DNA from 2 places in the Streptomyces sp. NPDC004284 genome. Region 1 is predicted to be linked to the other one. Evidence: riboswitches for the same ligand, from Rfam matches in the RefSeq annotation. Region 1 holds a riboswitch; the other holds the start of a gene.

Region 1 (3,398 bases):
CGGAGTCGTACGAGTAGGCGCCGGGGAGCAGGAAGAGCGAGGCGGGCACCCGGCGGTCGAGCAGCAGCTTCGCGGCGGCCGGGTCGTGGTACCAGCCGTCGTCGATGGTGAGGAAGACGACCGGGTCGGTGGTCTCCACGCGGGAGACCACCGGGACGGGCTCGGGCCAGGCCGCCTCGGCGGCGTGCGCGGGTCCGGCGACCGCGCCGAGGAGCGCGAGCGGGACGAGGGCGGCGAGCGCGGCACGCACGGCGTGACGCAGACGGAGTCTCGGCATGGCCGCATCATTGGCCTAGACCAAGTCCGGTGTCAATGCGCCGAGTTGAGCGCACGCCACCCTCTTCGGACGGACTCCGTCAGTCCGACAGAACCCCCCTCAGCTGCTCCAGGCCCCAGTCCAGGTCCTCCTTCGAGATGACCAGCGGCGGAGCGATCCGGATCGTCGACCCGTGCGTGTCCTTCACCAGGACCCCGCGCCCCATCAGCTTCTCCGAGATCTTCCGGCCCGTCCCCTTCGACGGCACGATGTCCACGCCCGCCCACAGCCCGCGCCCGCGCACCGCCTCCACCGCGCCTCCGCCCACGAGCAGCCCCAGCTCCGCGTGGAGGTGCTCGCCCAGCTCCGCCGCCCGCTCCTGGAACTCGCCCGTCCGCAGCATCGCGATCACCTCCAGGGCCACCGCGCAGGCCAGCGGGTTCCCGCCGAACGTCGACCCGTGCTCACCCGGCCGGAACACCCCGAGGACGTCGCGGTCGGCCACCACCGCCGACACCGGCACCACCCCGCCGCCCAGCGCCTTCCCCAGGATGTACACATCGGGCACCACGCCCTCGTGCTCGCACGCGAACGTCCGCCCCGTCCGGCCCAGGCCCGACTGGATCTCGTCCGCCATGAACAGCACGTTCCGCCGGCGGGTCAGCTCCCGCACCCCCGCCAGATAGCCGGCCGGCGGGACCAGGACCCCCGCCTCGCCCTGGATCGGTTCGAGCAGCACCGCCACCGTGTTCTCGGTGACCGCCGCCTCCATCGCGGTCAGGTCCCCGTACGGCACGATCTCGAACCCCGGTGTGTACGGCCCGAAGTGGTCCCGCGCCTCGTGGTCCGTCGAGAAGCTCACGATCGTCGTCGTCCGGCCGTGGAAGTTGTTCGCCGCGACCACGATCTTCGCGTGCCCGTCCGGCACGCCCTTCACCTCGTACCCCCACTTCCGGGCGGTCTTCACGGCCGTCTCGACCGCCTCCGCCCCCGTGTTCATCGGCAGCACCGCCTCCTTGCCGCACAGCTCCGCGAGCTGCGCGCAGAACTCGGCGAAGCGGTCGTGGTGGAAGGCGCGCGAGGTCAGCGTCACCCGCTCCAGCTGCGCCTTCGCGGCGTCGATCAGACGCCGGTTGCCGTGCCCGAAGTTGAGCGCCGAGTACCCGGCGAGCATGTCGAGGTAGCGGCGGCCCTCGACATCGGTCATCCACGCGCCGTCCGCCGAGGCGACGACGACCGGAAGGGGGTGGTAGTTGTGAGCGCTGTGCGCGTCGGCGGAAGCGATCGCGTCTTCTGTCCTCGACACGGGATCTCCGTTCGTCCTGCGGCTCAGGGGTGACCCAGGGGCTGTGGCCCCTTTCTTATCGTCGCTCGCATGCCGGACCGGGAAACCTCGGCGACGGCGCGCCCGCTAGTCTGGAAACACGCACGGCGACTGGCGTACGGGGAAGAGACCCCGGGGGAGCCGCGCGCGCTCCCTTACACGAGGTGCCGCTCGCCTGGGCATCACGGGCCCCTGGTCCCGTGCACACCTCAGTCCCGGGACCGTCCGCCGCACGCCCGGAGGAACGACATGACCACGTCCCCGCAGCACCCCGCGCTCGCCGCCGCCGACCCCGAGCTCGCCGCCCTCGTCGGCGCCGAGGAACGGCTCCAGGCCGAGACCCTGCGCCTCATCCCCAGCGAGAACTACGTCTCCGCCGCCGTCCTCGAAGCCTCCGGCACCGTCCTCCAGAACAAGTACAGCGAGGGCTACCCCGGCCGCCGCTACTACGAGGGCCAGCAGAACATCGACCAGGTCGAGACCCTCGCGATCGAGCGCGCCAAGGCCCTCTTCGGCGTCGACCACGCCAACGTCCAGCCGTACTCCGGCTCCCCGGCCAACCTCGCCGTCTACCTCGCCTTCGCGCGGCCCGGCGACACCGTCATGGGCATGGCCCTGCCCATGGGCGGCCACCTCACCCACGGCTGGGGCGTCTCCGCCACCGGCACCTGGTTCCACGGCGTCCAGTACGGCGTCCGCCAGGACACGGGTCTGATCGACTTCGACCAGGTCCGCGAGCTCGCCCTCAAGGAACGCCCGAAGATCATCTTCTGCGGCGGCACCGCGCTGCCCCGCACCATCGACTTCGCCGCCTTCGGCGAGATCGCCCGCGAGTCCGGCGCCGTCCTCGTCGCCGACGTCGCCCACATCGCCGGCCTCATCGCGGGCGGCGCGCACCCCTCCCCGGTCGGGCACGTCGACGTCATCTCCACGACCACCCACAAGACCCTCCGCGGCCCCCGTGGCGCCATGCTCATGTCCACCGAGGAGCACGCCAAGGCCCTCGACAAGGCCGTCTTCCCCGGCCTCCAGGGCGGCCCGCACAACCAGACCACCGCCGCCATCGCCGTCGCCCTCCGCGAGGCCTCCCAGCCCTCCTTCCGCGACTACGCCCACGCCGTCGTCGCCAACGCCCGGGCCCTCGCCGAGGCCCTCCTCGCCCGCGGCTTCGACCTGGTCTCCGGCGGCACCGACAACCACCTGATCCTGATCGACCTCACGCCCAAGCAGGTCCCGGGCAAGATCGCGGCGAAGGCCCTCGACCGGGCCGGGATCGTCGTGAACTACAACACCGTCCCCTACGACCCCCGGAAGCCCTTCGACCCCTCCGGCATCCGCATCGGCACCCCCTCCCTCACCTCCCGCGGCCTGGGGGTCGCACACATGCCGCAGGTCGCCGAGTGGATCGACCGTGCCGTCACCGCCGCCGGAACCGGCGACGAGGACGCCCTCCACGCCGTCCGTGCCGAGGTCGCCGACCTGATGGCGGCGTTCCCCGCCCCGGGCCTCCCGGTGTAGCGCGACTCCGGCCCACGCCTGCCGCCCGGACGGCAGGCGTGGCCCGGGACGCCCTCGGCCCCCAGCCCTCGGCCCTCAGCCCTCGGCCCCAGCCCTCGGCCCCCAGCCCTCGGCCCCCAGCCCTCGGCCCCCAGCCCTCGGCCCTCAGCCCTTGGCTCTCGGCGACGGCCGATTCCCGGCCCGGGCCGACCGGCTCCCGAAGAACGCCCTCGGCCCGCGCCCGTACGTCCGCCGCCGGTTCCCCCTCCGAGCGCTTCGAGCACTTCGAGCACTTCGAGTGCTTCGCGTGCGATGTGTGTT
Region 2 (3,398 bases), on a different contig from region 1:
GTGGTGACCCGTACGTTGCAAGTCCGTTGCACCGGCGGACAGTTCCGCCTCCAGGGAGTCGAGCCTCGCCCGTACGGGAGGGAGTTGCGGCGCCGGTACGGCCGCGCACAGCGCCCGCCAGACCACCACGTCGTCCTCGCCCCACGCGCTGTACGCCCAGTCCGCGAGCAGCCCCGGATCGCGCCGGTCCACCAGCGCGGCCCGCAGCCGGCCCGCCAGCCGCTCCCGCAGCCGTACGACCCCGGGCGCGGTCGACGCGGGCAGCAGCGGACCCGCGTACTCCCCGGCCGCCGCCGCGACGGCCCCCGAGGCCAGTCGTCTGTCGACCGTCGCGAAGTCCGCGTCCACCACCCCGGCGAGCCGGTACGGGCGCGACCGCAGCACGTCCGGGCCCAGCAGCGCGCGCAGCCGCGACAGCTCCGCCCGCAGCGTCACCGGGGTGACCGACTCGTCCTCGTACAGGAGGGTCAGGAGCTCGTCGCCGCCGACGCCCTCCGGGCGGTGCGCGAGGATCACCAGGATCTCGCTGTGGCGACGGCTCAGCCGCAGCCGCCGCCCGCCCACCGAGAGCAGCGCCTCGTCCCGGCCCAGCGCCGACAGCCTCGGCCGCCCCGGCTCCGGCGCCGGCCCGAGCAGCGCCAGTTGGGACTCGGCAGCCCGTGCCACCGCCTGGACGAAGCCGAGGCTGTGCGGGTGCGCGAGCCGTTCCCCGCCGGTGACGTCGACCGCGCCCAGCACCCGCCCGCTGTGCGGATCGTGCACGGGCGCCGCGGCGCAGGTCCACGCCCGCACCGGACGCCGGAAGTGCTCGGCGGAGACCACCTGGACGGGACGGTCGACGGCCAGGGCCGTACCCGGCGCGTTCGTACCCGCTGCCGCCTCCGACCAGCGGGCCCCGGCCACGAAGTTCATCGCCCGGGCCTTGCGCAGGGTGCCCGGATGCCCCTCGACCCACAGCATCCGCCCGGCGGCGTCGCAGACCGCGAGGAGGTGCTCCCCGTCCGTCGCGTACGCCCCCATCAGCTCCCGGATCACCGGCATCGCCGCGGCGAGGGGATGGGCCTCCCGGTACGCGGCGAGCTCGTCCTCGTCCAGTTCCACCCGCGCCGTCCCGTCGGGGCTCACGCGCGCGCGTACCGACCGGCGCCACGACGCGGCCACCAGCGGACGGGCCGGCCCGGTGCGCGGATCGCCTCCCGCGCCCAGGCCCGTCGTCTCCACGTGAGGATCGGCTCCCGCCGCCGGATCCCGCTCCGCCCTTGGCTCCGCGGCCACCCGCGCATCGCTCAACTCGGCCTCCTCGTCGAGGTCGTCCCGGCCCGTCGCGCTCATCGTGGTGCGCCCGGAGGCCACCGACAAGCTCCCCCGCATCCCGGCATATGCACCCTGTCCGGGACCGGCCCCCGACCCCTCACGTAGAGTGGGGCCCGGGCCGTGACTGGCGCTTGAGGTGGATCACCACCGGGGAGCGGCCCGGCGGAGCGCGCCCGACGGCGCGACCGTGCCGATGCCGTGCGCCTGGGCGAGAAACCGGTCAGAGACGACGCCCAGGAGTTGCCATGTCCACCAGCACCGCCACCCTCATGGACGGTACGGCCCTCGCTCGCCGCACGGTCGAGGAGACCGCCGCCCGCGCCGCCGAGATCACCCGCCGCACCGGCGTCACCCCCTGCCTCGCGACCGTCCTGGTCGGCGCGGACCCGGCCTCCGTCACGTACGTGAAGATGAAGCAGAACCGCTGCGCGAAGGCCGGAATCCGCTCCAAGCACGTCGAGCTGCCCGCCGAGACGACCACGGAGGAGCTCGTCGCGGCCATCACCGCCCTGTCCGAGGACCCCGAGGTCCACGGCATCCTGCTCCAGCACCCGGTCGGCCCGCACATCGACGAGCGCGCCGCCTTCGAGGCCATCGCCCCCGAGAAGGACGTCGACGGCGTCACCATGGCCTCCTTCGCCGCCATGGGCTTCGGGCTGCCCGGCTTCGTCTCCTGCACGCCCGGCGGCATCATGCGCCTCCTCGACGCGTACGACGTCGAACTCAGCGGCAAGCGCGCGGTCGTCGTCGGCCGCAGTGCGATCCTGGGCAAGCCGGCCGGCCTGCTGCTCCTCGGCCGCGACGCCACCGTCACCTACTGTCACTCCCGTACCGAGGACCTCTCCTCGGTCGTCCGCGAGGCCGACATCCTCGTCGCCGCCGTCGGCAAGCCGAACTTCATCAAGGGCGAGGACATCAAGCCGGGCGCCGTCGTCATCGACGCGGGCTACAACCCGGGCAACATCGGCGACGTCGACTTCGCGTCGGCCGCCGAGCGCGCCTCCCTCATCACCCCCGTCCCCGGCGGTGTCGGCCCCATGACCATCGCCGTGCTCCTCGCCCAGACGGTCGAGGGCGCGGAGCGTCAGCTCGGCCTGTAGGCAGCTGTGACGGGGCGGCGGCGGTGACGGGGCGAGGGATCGTGGCGGGGGAGTGCGCGGCCTGCGATCGTCACGATTCTGTACAGGTCGTGTCCGGTGGCCGATAATCGCTGGCCGCGCCGCCGCCGAGCGGTGAACCTGGTCCCTGTGCCCCACCCGCCGACCGTCACTCCTCCGCCCGATCCGGACCGCCCGGGCGCGTCCGACAAGCCTGACACGCCTGGAGTATCCGGAGTGTCCGGTCCCACCGGTGCGGACTCCTCGCCGGGCCCGGGCCCGGCGAGGAGTCCGGGCCTGAACCCGAGCCCGGGTGCCGTCGGCGCGATCCGGTCCCGGCCGGTCGAATCCCTCGCGGTCGAGCCCGACGTGCTCGACGCGCCCGATGTGCCCGGCGTCGAGTCCGCCTGGTCGGCCCGCTTCGTGCGTCTCGGCGCGCCCCGGCCCGGACCGGCGGCGCGGCGCGCCCGCTGGTTCGGCGTGCCGCTCGTTCCGCTGATGACGGCCGCCCTGGTGGCCGGTGCCTTCCTGACCGCCCAGGGCGGAGCGGAGGGCGGTGGACTCGCGGACGGACGGTCGGGCGGGGACCCGGTCGGCGTGCCGTCCCCGGTCGTCACCAGCGGTACGGGACCGGCCGTCCCCGCTCCGACGACCGGAGCCGGGACGGCCGACACGCCGGGCGCGGGAACGCCGACGGACACCACGACCACGGGCGGCACGCCGACGAGCACCGCGCCCGAGGGCCGTACGGGGCGGCCCCAGGGGAGCACCGCCCCCGTGCACACCGGTCGCTCGGCCGGCGCCACCCCCTCCGGACGTCCGGAGGGCGACCGGCTCCCCGAGCGGTCCGTCCCCTTCGACGCGCTGCGCGTCGGCGACTGCTTCGACATCGACCGCGACGCGCCGGGCACCGCCCTCCGGCGCGGCTGCGACACGCCGCACCGCGCCGAACTCGTCGCCCGGCCCCGCCTGGTCGGCACCTTCGCC

Evidence for each region. Region 1 has a riboswitch for ZMP and ZTP ahead of glyA (serine hydroxymethyltransferase). Riboswitches for the same ligand answer to the same signal wherever they lie in the genome.
Region 2: linked by a shared signal. The riboswitch ahead of ACFYUS_RS36325 (bifunctional 5,10-methylenetetrahydrofolate dehydrogenase/5,10-methenyltetrahydrofolate cyclohydrolase) and the one ahead of glyA (serine hydroxymethyltransferase) in region 1 are both predicted to bind ZMP and ZTP.

Annotation. Positions count from the first base shown of each region.
Region 1 is NZ_JBIAMJ010000001.1:217,219-220,616, forward strand. Features, by position in the region: gene ACFYUS_RS01030 (polysaccharide deacetylase family protein) at 1-277, opposite strand, end outside; gene rocD (ornithine--oxo-acid transaminase) at 357-1,562, opposite strand; ZMP/ZTP riboswitch at 1,678-1,768, shown strand; gene glyA (serine hydroxymethyltransferase) at 1,830-3,098, shown strand.
Region 2 is NZ_JBIAMJ010000023.1:93,074-96,471, reverse strand. Features, by position in the region: gene ACFYUS_RS36330 (GAF domain-containing protein) at 1-1,290, opposite strand, end outside; ZMP/ZTP riboswitch at 1,425-1,531, shown strand; gene ACFYUS_RS36325 (bifunctional 5,10-methylenetetrahydrofolate dehydrogenase/5,10-methenyltetrahydrofolate cyclohydrolase) at 1,560-2,414, shown strand; gene ACFYUS_RS36320 (hypothetical protein) at 2,649-3,398, shown strand, end outside.